One region of the Oribacterium sp. HCP28S3_H8 genome, then DNA from elsewhere that is predicted to be linked to it. Evidence: a T-box and tRNA genes for the amino acid it is inferred to sense, from the RefSeq annotation. Region 1 holds a T-box; the other regions hold tRNA genes.
The links. The T-box of region 1 lies ahead of ACTNEN_RS00215 (threonine--tRNA ligase). A T-box ahead of a tRNA ligase gene usually reads a tRNA of that ligase, here a tRNA-Thr.
Positions count from the first base shown of each region.

Region 2: it has a tRNA-Thr gene. The T-box ahead of ACTNEN_RS00215 (threonine--tRNA ligase) is inferred to sense a tRNA for this amino acid. The anticodon was not compared.
Region 3: it has a tRNA-Thr gene. The T-box ahead of ACTNEN_RS00215 (threonine--tRNA ligase) is inferred to sense a tRNA for this amino acid. The anticodon was not compared.

Region 1 covers NZ_JBQHUZ010000001.1:42,859-47,690, reverse strand. Annotated here, with positions in the region: gene ACTNEN_RS00220 (HlyC/CorC family transporter) at 1-888, opposite strand, end outside; gene ACTNEN_RS00215 (threonine--tRNA ligase) at 1,163-3,049, opposite strand; T-box leader at 3,150-3,349, opposite strand; gene ACTNEN_RS00210 (EAL domain-containing protein) at 3,594-4,832, shown strand, end outside.
Region 2 covers NZ_JBQHUZ010000004.1:66,254-71,085, forward strand. Annotated here, with positions in the region: gene aroE (shikimate dehydrogenase) at 1-313, shown strand, start outside; gene ACTNEN_RS06005 (EamA family transporter) at 334-747, shown strand; gene ACTNEN_RS06010 (mechanosensitive ion channel family protein) at 772-1,611, shown strand; gene ACTNEN_RS06015 (alpha/beta hydrolase family protein) at 1,763-2,530, shown strand; gene ACTNEN_RS06020 (GAF domain-containing protein) at 2,577-3,041, shown strand; gene ACTNEN_RS06025 (YggS family pyridoxal phosphate-dependent enzyme) at 3,084-3,815, shown strand; tRNA gene ACTNEN_RS06030 (tRNA-Thr) at 3,931-4,003, opposite strand; gene ACTNEN_RS06035 (trimeric intracellular cation channel family protein) at 4,162-4,818, shown strand.
Region 3 covers NZ_JBQHUZ010000004.1:295,863-300,694, reverse strand. Annotated here, with positions in the region: gene ACTNEN_RS07030 (NlpC/P60 family protein) at 1-500, opposite strand, end outside; gene ACTNEN_RS07025 (hypothetical protein) at 776-1,171, opposite strand; gene ACTNEN_RS07020 (glycerophosphodiester phosphodiesterase family protein) at 1,215-2,069, opposite strand; gene ACTNEN_RS07015 (ferredoxin) at 2,321-2,506, opposite strand; gene ACTNEN_RS07010 (cupin domain-containing protein) at 2,564-3,229, opposite strand; tRNA gene ACTNEN_RS07005 (tRNA-Thr) at 3,473-3,545, opposite strand; gene ACTNEN_RS07000 (sodium ion-translocating decarboxylase subunit beta) at 3,899-4,832, opposite strand, start outside.

The DNA.
Region 1 (4,832 bases):
GATTGCCACATGCATTTTCTTTTTCTGAAAGGTACGGAGCAGCTCCCCGATCGGCTTTTTAGGGATCATAAAGATTACAGGTCTGATGATTTCCTTGATCGTATGATTGGTTCCGTAAATCTTACTGTAAAAATCCTTCTGATTGATGATACCGCGGATATTATCGATGCTGTCTTTATACACCGGGATCCGGGTGAAGTTTGTCTCTTTAAAAGCATTCGCCACTTCCTCATTGGAGGCATTGATATCCAGGACCTCCATATCTACTCTCGGTGTCAGGATGTCCTCTGCTGTTGTTTCATTAAAATCGATGGAATTACGGATGAGACCTGATTCCTGCCGGTCAATCTCACCTCCGCGCTCCGCCTCTTTCACGTAGCTCAGGATCTCCTCATCGGTGACCGTTTCCTCAGAAGCCGGGCGGAAGAGCTTCTGGAGCAGCTTCTGCCATAATCCAAAGAGGAAATTGAGCGGTGTGAAGATGAAAACCAGCACTCTTACAAAGGACACGGAAAACCGTGCAAATGCATCCGCATTGTTTTTGGCAATGGATTTCGGCGAAATCTCTCCAAACACAAGAAGGACGATCGTGGTAAGAATCGTAGATAAGCCGGATCCCAGTTGCTCACCGAACTGCTCCACCAGGAGCACGGTTGCAACGGAAGTTGCTCCGATATTTACAAGATTATTGCCGATCAGAATTGTAGACAGCATTTTGTCATACTGATCCAGGAGCTTCAGGATCTCTGCCGCCTTTTTATCTCCATGCTCTGACTGGGTTTCCAGCTTGACACGATTCAGGGAATTAAAGGCAGTCTCCGCTGCCGAAAAAAATGCCGATAAAATAACGCACAAGACGATGATCAATTCGCCGGTCCCTTGCGACATAAAATAAAATACTCCTTTAAAATAGTAAAAACGATAACAAGCCTATATTACCCGAGCCTGATAAAAAAGTACATGTTTTTTTAGCTATACCCGGGAATCATTGCAGATTATAGAAAAAGCGAAACCGGGGAGTGGTTACCGGTTTCGCTTTTGACTTTTGTTTTCTGTTTGGATCACAGTGAATATTAAATTCTGTAAACACTAATGATCCATACCAATGACCCGCCGATGTAAGAAAAGCAGCTCCAGTATCTCAGCTTACAGCTGCTGACTTTCAGTCAAGTGACTGGATCAGCTCCAGGCTATGCTTTTCATTCAGCTCCTTACACATCTCGACAAACTTCTCCAGCGGTACATTCTGAATCTGCTTGTTGGAGCCCCGTACATTGATTGAAACGGTGTTCTCCTCCGCTTCCTTATCTCCAAGGACTAAGATATATGGATCCTTAAAGTTCTTAAAGTTCTTGATCTTGGTCTTCATATTCTTATCCGAATAATCCGCCTCGACACGTACACCATTCTTAAGAAGCAGATCCTCTACCTTCTTTGCATAAGCGTTGTGCTCCTCACGGATCGGAACCAGTCCAACCTGATACGGATTCAGCCAGAACGGGAAGTTGCCCTTGAAGTTCTCAATGACGATGCCGATAAACCGCTCCAGGGAGCCGTAGATTGCACGGTGAATTACAACAGGCATCTGCTGGCTGCCATCCTCTGCTGTATAGGTAAGACCGAAATTATGCGGCAGCTGGAAGTCAAGCTGGATAGTACCGCACTGCCATTCACGGCCGAGCGCATCCTTGATCTGGAGATCAATCTTAGGTCCGTAGAATGCACCGTCACCTTCATTGATCTCATAGCCGCCCTCGCCATACTGCTCGTCAAGGATCTGCTTGAGATCTGCCTCTGCACGGTTCCAGACCTCAATGTCCCCCATAAAGTCATCCGGTCTTGTGGACAGCTCTGCACGATAGGTTACGCCAAAGGTCTTGTAAACCTCATCTGCGATGGAGATGATATCTGCAATCTCCTCCTTGATCTGAGACTCCATGACAAAGGTATGGTCATCATCCTGACGGAACTCCTGTACACGGAACAGACCATTCATCTGTCCGGATTTCTCCTTGCGGTGCAGTACATCGTACTCACTGTAGCGGATCGGCAGCTCCTTATAAGAACGATTCTTTCTCTTATAGGTAAGCATTGCGTTAGGACAGTTCATCGGCTTTGCAGCCATGGTATCCGGATTTTCACGGTTATATACAACCGATCCTGCCTGGATCTTTACCTGCTTCTTGGCAGCATCCGCGTCCTTAAGATCCTCTACTACATCCTCAATATTGGCATCCGCACTGGTATAGCCATCCAGTCCCGGAACAATAAACATGTTGTTAAGATAATGTGCCCAGTGACCGGAAATCAGCCACAGCTTCTTATTATTGATGAGCGGCGCGGCAATCTCTGTATAGCCATGTCTTCTCTGTACCTCACGGCTGTACTTGAGAAGTGCCTGATACATCTGCCATCCACGAGGCAGCCAGTACGGCATACCAGGAGCAGTCTCGTTAAACATAAAGAGCTCAAGCTGAGCGCCGATCTTTTTATGATCCCGCTCTCTTGCTTCCTCAATCATCTTAACATGCTGCTTCAGCTCGTCCTTGCTGGGATATGCATACATGTAAACCCGCTGCATATGCTCCCGCTTTTCATCACCTCTCCAGTATGCCATGGAGCAGCTGTGAATCTGAAAAGCGGCGCTCATAAGCTCCTGTGAATTTTCTACATGAGGTCCGCGGCAAAGATCCACATAATCATCGCCTGTGTAATATACGGTGATGGTCTCCCCCTCCGGAAGCTCCTTGATCAGCTCTGTCTTGAACTTCTGATCCTTAAAAAGCTCGAGAGCCTCCTCTCTGGAAACCTCCTTCCGGGTCCATGCTTCCCTTCTCTTGATGATTTCGTGCATCTTGTTCTCGATGGTCTTGAAATCAGCCTCGGTAATGCTCTTTCCCTCCGGAAGTACAAAGTCGTAGTACGCGCCATCCTCGATCTGAGGTCCGATCGCGTACTGAACATCCTTACCATACAGCTCAATCACAGCCTTAGCCAGAATGTGTGCCAGAGAATGCCGGTAAACCTGTAAATACTCTTCTCTCTCCATATGATACTCCTCACCGCAACAAAAAGCCCTTTGGGGAAGCTTACTGTCACTTTGCAATTCTTTTCATAAAAAAATCCCAATCTGTCTATAAACTATGACAGATTGGGACGATATCACTCGCGGTTCCACCCAAATTGCTGAATGCTCAGATCCAGCCGCTTGAAAGATTGTAACGTAATCAACGTATCCGATTAAGGATCTCTCCGAGGTGGTCTTCACCGGAACCTCCGCAGAGCCTCGCACCATACGGCTCCTCTCTCAAGCTTAAGCTCGGGTTACTCTCCTCATCAACGATTTCTTTATTAATTTCTTCCTGATTCTAATCTCGTTCTCAGACTTTGTCAAGCTGGAATCTCTTAATTACTGGAAGCTCTGCATCTCAAGTAGTAAGGCATCACCTTTTTGTCAAGTAGAGAATCTATCGCTGCATTGCTATTATTACACATCCATGATAATATATAAGTATTTTCATAAGAAAAAAGTCACTGCTCTGGTGGTCTGATATCATGGCAGCCCTGTGGCAAAAGGAAAAATGATGAAGCCTATGAAACAAAAATCCTCCGGTGTATATGTTATTGATGAAGATTATAATGTGGTTAGCTGTAATGATACCATAAAGTCTCTTTATCCACAGCTTAAAAAGGGCGAAAAATGCTATCATTGCCTCATGAACCTGGATGAACCCTGCCCACCCTGCCCGGTTGCCAATCACATCCATGGTCCTAAGACCTATATGGATCCGATCCGTGGCATAAATGAAACGGTTGATGCTGTAGATATGGAACTGGAGGATGGCAGAAAGGGTCATGCTCTTGTACTCAGTACTGTAGGGGAGCGTGCCATGATATCCACACGGCTTCCCAGCAATCATGATGAACTCACAAGGCTTCTGGAACATGAATACTATGATACTCTGACTGACAGCTGCTCAAGGAAAGGCTTTATCCGGGATACGGAACTTCTGTTCCAGCATGCCAATCCAACAGATTATGCCATGGTCCTGTTTGATCTCCGTAATTTCAAGGCATTAAATGATATTTTTGGCATTAAGTGCGGAGACGAAATCTTAAAGTTCATCTTTAATACATTACGTGAAAGCTGGATCAAGCCAGTAGTCTCCTCCCGTCTGGATGCTGACTGCTTTCTTTTCCTCACAAAAAAAACAAATCTTAATAATAATCGTCTGGAAAGCCTGCTGGAGCAGCAATGGAAAAACGGCAGCCGCAATGTACATCTGCATCTAAGATGCGGTGTCTATCTGATCGACGATACTTCCATTGATGTGTCTCACATGATCGACAGAACTATCCTCGCGAATGAAACCGTAGATTCTCAGGAGCAAGGAAGCGTGGCTATATTTGATTCTGCTATGCATAACGCATATGTCAATCAGGCAGAAATACTATCTTCCTTTCAGAGCAGCCTGAAAAATGGAAATATAAAAGTATATTTTCAGCCGATCGTCCGTACCCAGGACGGCAAGCCCAGCTCTGCGGAAGCCCTGATCCGCTGGCATCACCCTGAGCTTGGTTTAATTTCTCCGGCGGATTTTATCCCTGCTCTGGAAAAAAATGGTCTGATCTCTGAACTGGACCATTATGTATTAAAACAGGTATATCAGTTTCAAAAAAGCATGCAGGAGCTCCATCAGAAATATATTCCCGTCTCCATTAATCTGTCCAGACAGGATTTCTATAATGATGATCTCATGAATGACATCTTTCTGTTAAGTAATAAAAGCGGACTCATGCAGGGTGCCGTAAATTATGAGGTTACAGAAACC
Region 2 (4,832 bases), on a different contig from region 1:
CTTTGACTATACGGAATGCGGGCTTAAAAGGGAAATCGGAGGCTCAGATGTACTGATCAATGCTTCCAATGTTGGCATGGCTCCGAATACCGATGCCTGCCTTATCCCGGATGCTTCCTGTTTTCATGAGGGGCTCTCGGTGACAGATGTCATTTATAATCCCAAGGAGACAAAGCTCCTCCGTATGGCTCGGGAGCGAAATCTTGTCACGATGAACGGTTCCGATATGCTGCTGTATCAGGGTGCTGCGTCCTTCCGCCTCTGGACCGGGATGGACATGCCGGTGGAAGAGATCCGGGCAAAATATTTCTGAACTTAACAGGAGGTATCCTTATGTGGCTGTTTTTTGCAATTGGTTCTGCTGTTTTTGCAGCTCTTACATCGATTCTTGCCAAAATCGGAATCGACGGTGTAAATTCCACGCTTGCAACTGCGATCCGCACCTTTGTGGTCCTCATCATGGCATGGGGAATGGTATTTCTCACGCATGCCCAGACCGGACTCGGAAGTATTGACCGGAAAAGCTGGCTGTTTCTGATCCTGTCCGGTCTAGCCACCGGCGGATCCTGGCTCTGTTACTACCGGGCGCTGCAGATCGGAGAGGCTTCCAAGGTTGTGCCGGTAGATAAAATGAGTACCGTGCTTACTCTGATCCTTGCCTTTGTACTGCTGCATGAGCCGTTTAACGCAAAGTCCCTGATCGGTATCATCCTGCTTACCGCCGGAACTCTTGTGATGGTGCTGTAACATAGGAAGGGGTCTCACTCGGGCATGGAAAAGCTTTTACTGTCAGACGGACACTTCCAGAAAATTTTCTCGATCCTCATGATCGTCATTGTGTTTGCCGCGCTGATTTATTTCAGCAATCTTACCTTCCGCAGGATCCAGAAGCGACGAAACAGTATCTTTACCAAGTTTCTGCACAGCTTCTTAAATATTGTGCTGCTTTTTATCGCGATTTACTCCATCCTGTCACAGTTTGAGGTAACGCGGGAAATCAGTACCGTGATCCTGCAGAGCAGTACCTTACTCATTGCAGTTGCAACCTTTGCAGCGCAGCAGACGCTCAGCAACGTGATTTCCGGCTTTATGCTGTCCGCTTCCCGCCCGCTTGAGATCGGGCAGAAGGTTAAGATCCTGCAGGGCGGCAGCCTCATCGCGGAGGGTATCGTAAAGGATATGACCTTCCGGCATGTAGTGATCGAGAGCTATGATGGACAGAGCAACATTGTGCCGAACAGCGTCATTGATCAGGCGGTGATCGTCAATGCAAACTATGTAGCCGGAACCGGAAATTTCCTGGAATTTGAAGTGGCATATGACTCGGATTTTGACAAGGTGCGGAAGGTGATCCGGCATGCGCTGGAAACCGAGCCCTATGTCACCCGCAAGGATATCACCATCACCACCAGTAACCTTACCTCAAACGGCGTAATTTTTAAATTTGCCGTATGGACGGATACTGTGAATGAGAACTTCACGGCTTGCAGCAATCTCCGCGAGAGAATCGTCGAGGATTTCCGTAAAGAGGGCATTGAGATCCCCTATCAGACGATCGACTTAAACCTGCATCAAGGTTTTAAATCTGATAAGGATGCATGCAGAAAATGAAAGAGATTTGAAATCGTTACATCTGATCCCCGGGCATATACAAAATGGCTGGGGCTTTATATTTCTAAGCCTGAAATCGGGTTTAAGAAAAGGAAACTGAGAAAAAGGCGCTGAGAAAAAGACTAGAAAAAACTGGAAAAGAGATAATAAAATGCAGAAATATTTTGACCTGAATGAAGACGGACTTAGTATCCGGTGCAAGCTTTACTATGCTAAAGATCTCCACAAACTGCCAAACATTGTCGTGGCAACCTATGGCTTTGGCGGCAATAAGGATAATCACGCGGTTGAGAAATTCGCAGAGCGCATTACCACAAAATATCATGGCTACGGCGTGGTCTGCTTTGACTGGCCCTGCCATGGCAAGGACGCCCGCAACAAGCTGATCCCGGAGGAGTGTATAACCTATCTGGATCTTGTAACAAAGTATGTGAAATCGGAGATGCACGCAGAGCGGGTGTATAATTACAGTGCAAGCTTCGGTGCCTACATTACACTCCGGTATCTTAATGAACGAGGTGCGAATCCTTACGACCGGATCGCATTCCGCTGCCCGGCAATCAAGATGTACGACTCACTGCATGCCGGAGTAACCCCGGAAGAGGAGGACAAGCTTGCCAAAGGAAAAGAGATTATCCGCGGATTTGACCGTAAAATCAAGCTCACTCAGGACTTTTTTGATGACCTGAAGGTCCATGACATGAGTAAGCCCGATTTTATGGATTATGCGGACAGCATCCTGATGATTCACGGAACAAAGGATGAGATGGTACCGATTTCCGAAGCAGAGGAGTTCTCAGATAAAAATGTGATCGAGCTTGTTAAGGTCGAGAATGCAGACCATCCCTTCTCCAATCCCACCTGCATGGATCTTGCCATCCAGAAAATCATCGAGTTTTTTGCCCCGGAAACAGACTGATTTAAAATGGTGAAACGAATCCACCTGGCAACGAAAGGATCATAGTATGAATCAATATGAACTGATGGCAAAGCAAATTGAGGCAATCGCTAAAGAGGACCCGGACCGGATTCCGGTACTGAGCAATACTTCGGCTCTGATTTATGATACGGTGACGGATGTAAACTGGGCGGGCTTCTATCTTGTCGATGGGGACCATCTGACATTGGGACCGTTTCAAGGTAAGGTTGCCTGCATTCATCTGTATCCGCATAAAGGCGTCTGCGGCACCGCATGGGCAGAGGACAGACCCCTGGTTGTCGCAAATGTACATGAGTTTGAGGGACACGTTGCCTGCGACAGTAAGACGAACTCCGAAATTGTGATCCCGATCCATGACCTCCGGAAACCAGAGCACCCGGTGATCGGTGTGCTGGATATTGATAGTATTTTCCTGGACCGTTTTCATCCGGAGGATCGCGAGGGACTTGAGCTTGTTGTGCGGATGCTGGAATCCGTGACGAGGTTCTGAGGATAGGTTTTAGCAGCTTGTAGTTTTTGTGAGGTGAAAACAATGCAGTTAGAGAAAGATAAATATGAACTGACTCCAGAGGAAATCCGGGAAAATCTCCGGGAGGTGCATGCCAATGTTGCTGCTGCCTGCGAGAGAGTTCATCGGAATCCGGCAGAAGTAACCCTCTGCGCGGTCAGCAAACTAAAATCAGTCAATGATATTGAAGTCGCTATGGCTGCCGGGCAGCATCTGTTTGGCGAGAATTACGTACAGGAAATTACTGCCAAGTATGCGGAACTCGGCGACCGGGCGGAATGGCATATGATCGGTCATCTGCAGCGAAACAAAGTTAAATATATCATTGACAAGGTGACTCTGATTCATTCCGTAGACAGTCTGGAACTTGCCGCAGAGATCGAGAAGCAGGCGGCAAAGCACGATAAGGTGATGGATATCCTGCTGGAGGTAAACATCGCAGGAGAGGAAAGTAAATGGGGATTCACTGCGGAGGAAACACTGCCGATGGCTGAAAAAATCGGCGCTCTGCCTCATGTCCATGTCCGTGGTCTTATGACATCTGCGCCTTACACGGAAGATGCCGAGACCAACCGCATTCACTTTAGAAATCTCAAGGCTTTAGAGGAACGTCTTAAAGCCGCAGGATATCCCGGCGTCGATGCAGACATCCTCTCTATGGGCATGACCGCCGATTACACAGTGGCAGTGGAAGAGGGCGCCACCATGATCCGGGTCGGCACCGGAATCTTTGGGAAACGGGACTATGACAAATAACAATTCATGCATTCCGGATGAACAGATAAACTCATGTATTTCAGATAAAAAAAAGACCAGGGAAAAAGTAGTATAAAGCAACACTCATTTCCAGGTCTTAAAACAAAAATAAAAAAGCTGGCAACCGGAATCGGACCGGTGACCTCCGCACTACCAATGCGACGCACTACCGACTGTGCTATGCCAGCTTGTCTCATTTCTGAGAACTCGTATAATTTATCACAGGAATACATGTCTGTCAATTGTATTTTGAAATAAATATTGTTAAACTAAGCAAGTGCAGTAAATAAGTGCTGCGGCATCTTATATGAGAGTGTATTTTAGAGCGATACTATAAATTGAACATATGAATTTTGATCACCTTATTTTTGCCTTGGAAATGATCGGAACCGTTGCGTTCGCCGTATCCGGTGTAATGGTTGCCAAAGAGCGGAAAATGGATATTTTTGGAGCGATCCTGCTGGGATGCGTCACCGCGGTCGGTGGTGGAATGATCCGGGATCTGATTCTCGGAGAAACACCGCCTGCAATGTTCCGCCGTCCGATTTATGTGGATGTGTCCTTTGTGACATGCCTGATTTCATTTGTTTTGGAACGGCATCGTCTAGGCAAACGTTTTTTTGACCGCTTTGACCAGACACATGCCAGAACAGCTCTGATCCTGAATGCTGCCGACTCGATCGGGCTCGCTGCTTTTGTAGTGGTCGGATGCCGCACTGCGGTGAATGCGGGCTATGGCGACAATACCTTCCTTACATCCTTTGTCGGCGTCCTTACGGGAATCGGCGGAGGTATCCTGCGTGATATCATGGCGGGGCAGATGCCGCTCATTATGCGGAAGCGGGTTTATGGAATTGCGGCAATTGCCGGAGCATTGCTATATACAGAGCTTCAGACGGTAGGATTGCAGCAATTGATTGCCGCTGTGATCAGCATGCTTTGTACGGTTCTGATTCGTTTCCTTGCCATCTATTTCCGCTGGAACCTGCCGGCGTTCCGGTAGGCTGCAGCTGGCGC
Region 3 (4,832 bases), on a different contig from region 1:
GCTCTACCCGCCTCAACTGCATTGGCCTTATCTGTCGCCTCGGCGGCATCCTCCTCAATCTCCTCCTGCTGAAGAAGTGCGCTCTCCTCCGTACCAAGAGCCATATCTGATCCAAGCTCAATCGTGCCTTGGGAAATCTCGTTGGCTCCGGAGGTGAGGACAACATTCTGCGCACCCGCAACATCCTCCGTCTTGATCACGCCGTTTTCTACCCAGGCGCCGTTTTTATTGACTGCATAGCCGTCCGGAGTCTGTCTGCCTGTAACAAGCCAGCCATTGCTGTCAAAGTAATAGCACTCGGCAACGCCATCGTCATCGCCGTCAATCCAGGACCACCCGTTTTTAGCGTATGTCCCATCCTGATTGTTGTACCACCACTTCCCCGCATTTTTGCCGGAGCCTATCTGCCACCGTCCTGCGAATGCCGGTGCCGCCATGATTGTCGATATTGCGGCAGCAGTTCCTGCCACCCGCAGCGCAAGTTTCTTTGATCGTTTCATCTGCAAACAGACCTTTCCTGAGAATTAACTGTTTCGTATTTTACACTTATGCCGTTTTAATTACAAGAAAACTTTTAATATCGTAACATTTGCACCAGGAATTTTAATTTTCTGACATGCCGGAAAGATAATCTGTAAGAAATTTGTAATCATCCCTATGCAATTTAAACAAGCCCGTTTACAGAGAATGTTCATCCGATTTAAGGGGAATTTAAAAAATAGTCATCCGAAAGTCGCAAAATCGCGTGTAGTCGGATGATCGGCTGCTTTTTTTCTCAAAATCTTATAAATTTCCCGATGAGGATCAGAATCACGGCAATCACAAGGAACTTAAAGCCGCGTTTCTTAAAGCTCTCATCATTTTGCTGAAATCCCGGGACCAGCTGCATGAGCGCATAAATCAAGAGCACCACTCCGCAGACATAGAGAATCTCCATGAAAAGGTTGAGAGGGTTAACAGCCTTGATCGTATCCAGCAATTGTCTACGCAGGTCTGTCTGTGCCGCAGCTGTACTTTCTGCAACAGCTGTACTTCCAGCTGCCGCAGTACTCGCTACAGTAACTGCATTTCCACCTGCAACTATGCTCTTTTCTGCTGCAGCGGCTGACGCCTTAGCTGTCTCTGTCATTTTACTGAGTAATACCGGAATCTGGTATGAAGAAATATTCATAAGTCAAATCCTTTTTATAATCCTTTTATAATATATAATCCGCTCAACTCTTTGTCGGATCAAATCCATCAAATATAAAAACCTGGAAATGCTTTCGTGCCTGCGCAAGCTCCTCCGGCGTATGAATTGTCCAGGCAAAATTCTCTACCGGAAAAAGCTTTCGGATCAGGCGGTACGAGAACTGGTTAAAATATTTATGATTATAGGAAATAAAATCCGGCCTTGCAAGGAAATTAAACAGGAGATTACTGAGCGCAAACTGCGCGATCCTTGGCTGATTTTCCTCATCCTTAAAAAAATTTGTGGCAAGCTGCCCTCTCAGCACATATGGTCTGTGGAAGCGAAACCATGCCGTAATCAGCGGATGGAAGCTTTCCATGCACCAGATCCCATGATACTGGTCCATCACCTTGGCAACCTCCCGTGCGGTTTTTTTCCAGTCGCCGTCCGGCTTGATCTCAAGCACAAGCGGAACTTTGCCGGCAATGACATTCAAGACCGTCTGAAGCTCCGGGATATGCTCCCCGGAATTAAGCAGCGTCTCCTGCCGCACCTCCCGGAACCTGGACATCCAGAGCTTCCGGTTTGTGCCGCACATCCGCTTCATATTTTCATCATGAAAAACCATCAGATGCCCGTCTGTCGTCATCTGCACATCCATCTCAATTCCAAATCCCCGGGCGATGGCGCGCCGGAACGCAGGCATGGAGTTCTCGGGATGATCCGTACCGTTTTTAAAAAAGCCACGATGCGCGATATAGGTTTCTTCAAATGGCTTCATGCGGCGTCCCCGGTCCTCTCCCGGCTTGATCCCGTAAAGATACGTCGTAAGCGTTGTAAGTGTTGCCAGAGCGCCAAAACGTGAAATTTTTTCCAGCTGCTTAATCTTATGTTTCAATAGATGCCATCCTTCCGGATTCCCTGCGTTTTATGCTCTGATGTCACAATACGAATCCGTATACTTTATATCACAGAACAAGATCTGCAAGGAAACATTATAGCAGATATTTCAGTAAATTTTTATATTTCAAGACAACAAAAAAGGCCGCCATTTGACGACCTTTTCATTATGAGTTTTTCAGTTTATCTTGGTGCTGCGAATGTTTCCGGACCGGAGGCATTCGCTTCCGCCAAACTGGCAGACCCGGATTAAGCCTCCTCGATGGCGCCTACCGGGCAGTCCTGCATTGCCTGAGCAGCGCTCTCTTCTGCGCCTGCCGGAACTTCTTCCGCGATTGCGTGCGCAACGCCGTCATCACCAACCTTAAAAACCTCCGGGCAAGTGCCTTCACACATACCGCAGCCAATACAAGTGTCATTTACAACATACTTCATAATTGCCTCCTAAAATGAATGGTATCTATGTGATCAACCGTAAGATGTCGCGCTTACTCACATGGTGAGGAGCAGTGCCATCTTGAAGCGGCTGTTGACAGCTTTAACATAATGGCGGCCGTTTTTATCAAACTTGAAATTGTCGCCTGCATGCAGGGTATATTCCTTTCCCTCATATCCGATGACGCCTTCTCCATCCAGCGCCCAGATCAGTGCCTCGCCCGGCGCCGCATGCTCGCTGAGTCCGGTTCCCTGATCAAAGCTCATGAGTGCGAGTGTCAGGTGATCCTCGTCGATCAGATCCATGTTGACAATTTTTCCCTCCTGATACGGGAGCAGCTCTTTTAATTTAAAAACACTGCCGGATTTTAAAATCTCATTCATCTTGGCATCCTCCTTGAGTGTGATCTCTGTATACACGGCTTCTTTGCCGGTCCTTAAGCCGATCGGGATATTGACCGGAGTTACCAGCAGCTCCCCGGCGGCAAGTACCGGCGAATGAAGGCTTTCCGCGCCTGCTCCAATCGTCTCGACGTTTCCCTCCTCCATATAGATGAGCTTCGGATAAGCATAGCTCTCGGCGCTGATCCGGGTACCGGCTCCCATCGAGAAGTACGTGATACCAAAGTCGTGTTCGTCGCTCACAAGCTTGGAGATGGTGCATCCCGGCACGGGACGATTGTCTTCTGCGATTTTGAAAATCCTTCCTGCGGTTTCTCTCATGTCATTTCCCTCCCTGTAGTATTATGCTACCGCAGATTCCCTGGGATTTCCGTCACATAGGTTACGGATTTAAGTTTTTACCATTATTTTCAGCGCAGGTAATTTTAGAGTAGTATCGAGTAATTTTTGTTTTAAAAGACAAGGGTATTATGCACATGGTCCCAAAAGCAAATAAAAAATGCGACTGAAGAGAATCGCTCTCCAACTGCACTTTTATGATGATGCCTTTATGGTAATAAAAAAAGCCACAAGCCGGACTTGAACCGGCGACCTACGCATTACGAATGCGTTGCTCTACCAACTGAGCCATTGTGGCAACTTCCACAATATACCATATTCTGATCGGATTTTCAATATGATTTTTTAAGATTAAGGCTTAACCGGGGAGGATCGTAACCCGCTCGGCGTTAAATTCATCCGAATGAGTAACTTCTTGCTAAAATGGATGAAATCTTCCCGGTGAAGTGAAGAAAAAAGTCATCCGAAATCCGCAAAACCGCGGAGAATCGGATGACCTCTACTAGTTTACCTGTAAAATCACTTCCCTGTCTTTCCCAGGAAATACACGATCAGTGCGATGAGGATCATCACGATAAACAGACCGGCCATGCCCTGCCACATGATGTTCAGCGCCTGAAGTAAATTTGCACTCATAGTCACACCTCTCTTTTATCGGAAAAATCCAAGGATGATACCACCCGCAACCGCGGATGCAATCTGTCCGGAAACATTGGCACCAATCGCATGCATCAAAAGGTGGTTGGTCGGATCTTCCTTGAGTCCCATCTTCTGGATGACTCTCGCGCTCATCGGGAATGCAGAAATGCCGGCTGCGCCAACCATCGGGTTGATCTTTTCCTTAGAGAAAAGGTTGATGAATTTTGCAAGCAGGCACCCGCCGATGGAGTCAAAGATAAACGCCACCAGTCCGAGTCCCATGATGAGGATCGTGGAAACCTGTACAAACTGCTCTGCTCTCATAGAGAAGGAAATCGTAATACCGAGCAGCAGGGTGATGAGATTTGCAAGATCATCCTGCGCGGTCTGTGACAGAGAGTTCAGTACGCCGCACTCCCGGATCAGATTTCCAAACATGATCATACCAACAAGAGAAACCGAGTCCGGTGCTACAAAGCCTGCAATAAAGGTAACAATGATCGGGAATGCAATCTTCGTTGCCTTGGACACGGAACCCGGACGATACTCCATCCGGATCAGACGCTCCTTCCGGGTCGTAACCATGCGGATCGCCATCGGCTGAATGATCGGCACAAGCGCCATGTAGCTGTACGCCGCAACAGCAATCGGTCCGATGTAATTACTATGCAGAACCTGTGAAACAAGGATCGAGGTCGGACCATCCGCAGCACCGATGATACCGATGGAAGCCGCATCCTTAAGATCAAATCCCAGCAGCACGGCAACAACAACGGTAAGGAAAATACCGAACTGTGCGCCGGCGCCAAAAAGGAACATCTTAGGATTGGCAAGCAGCGGTCCGAAATCAATCATCGCGCCAATACCGATAAACAGAAGTAACGGGAATGCCTCGGACGCTGCAATTCCGCTCTCAAAGAGCCACTGGATGATGCCGTGGGTCTCT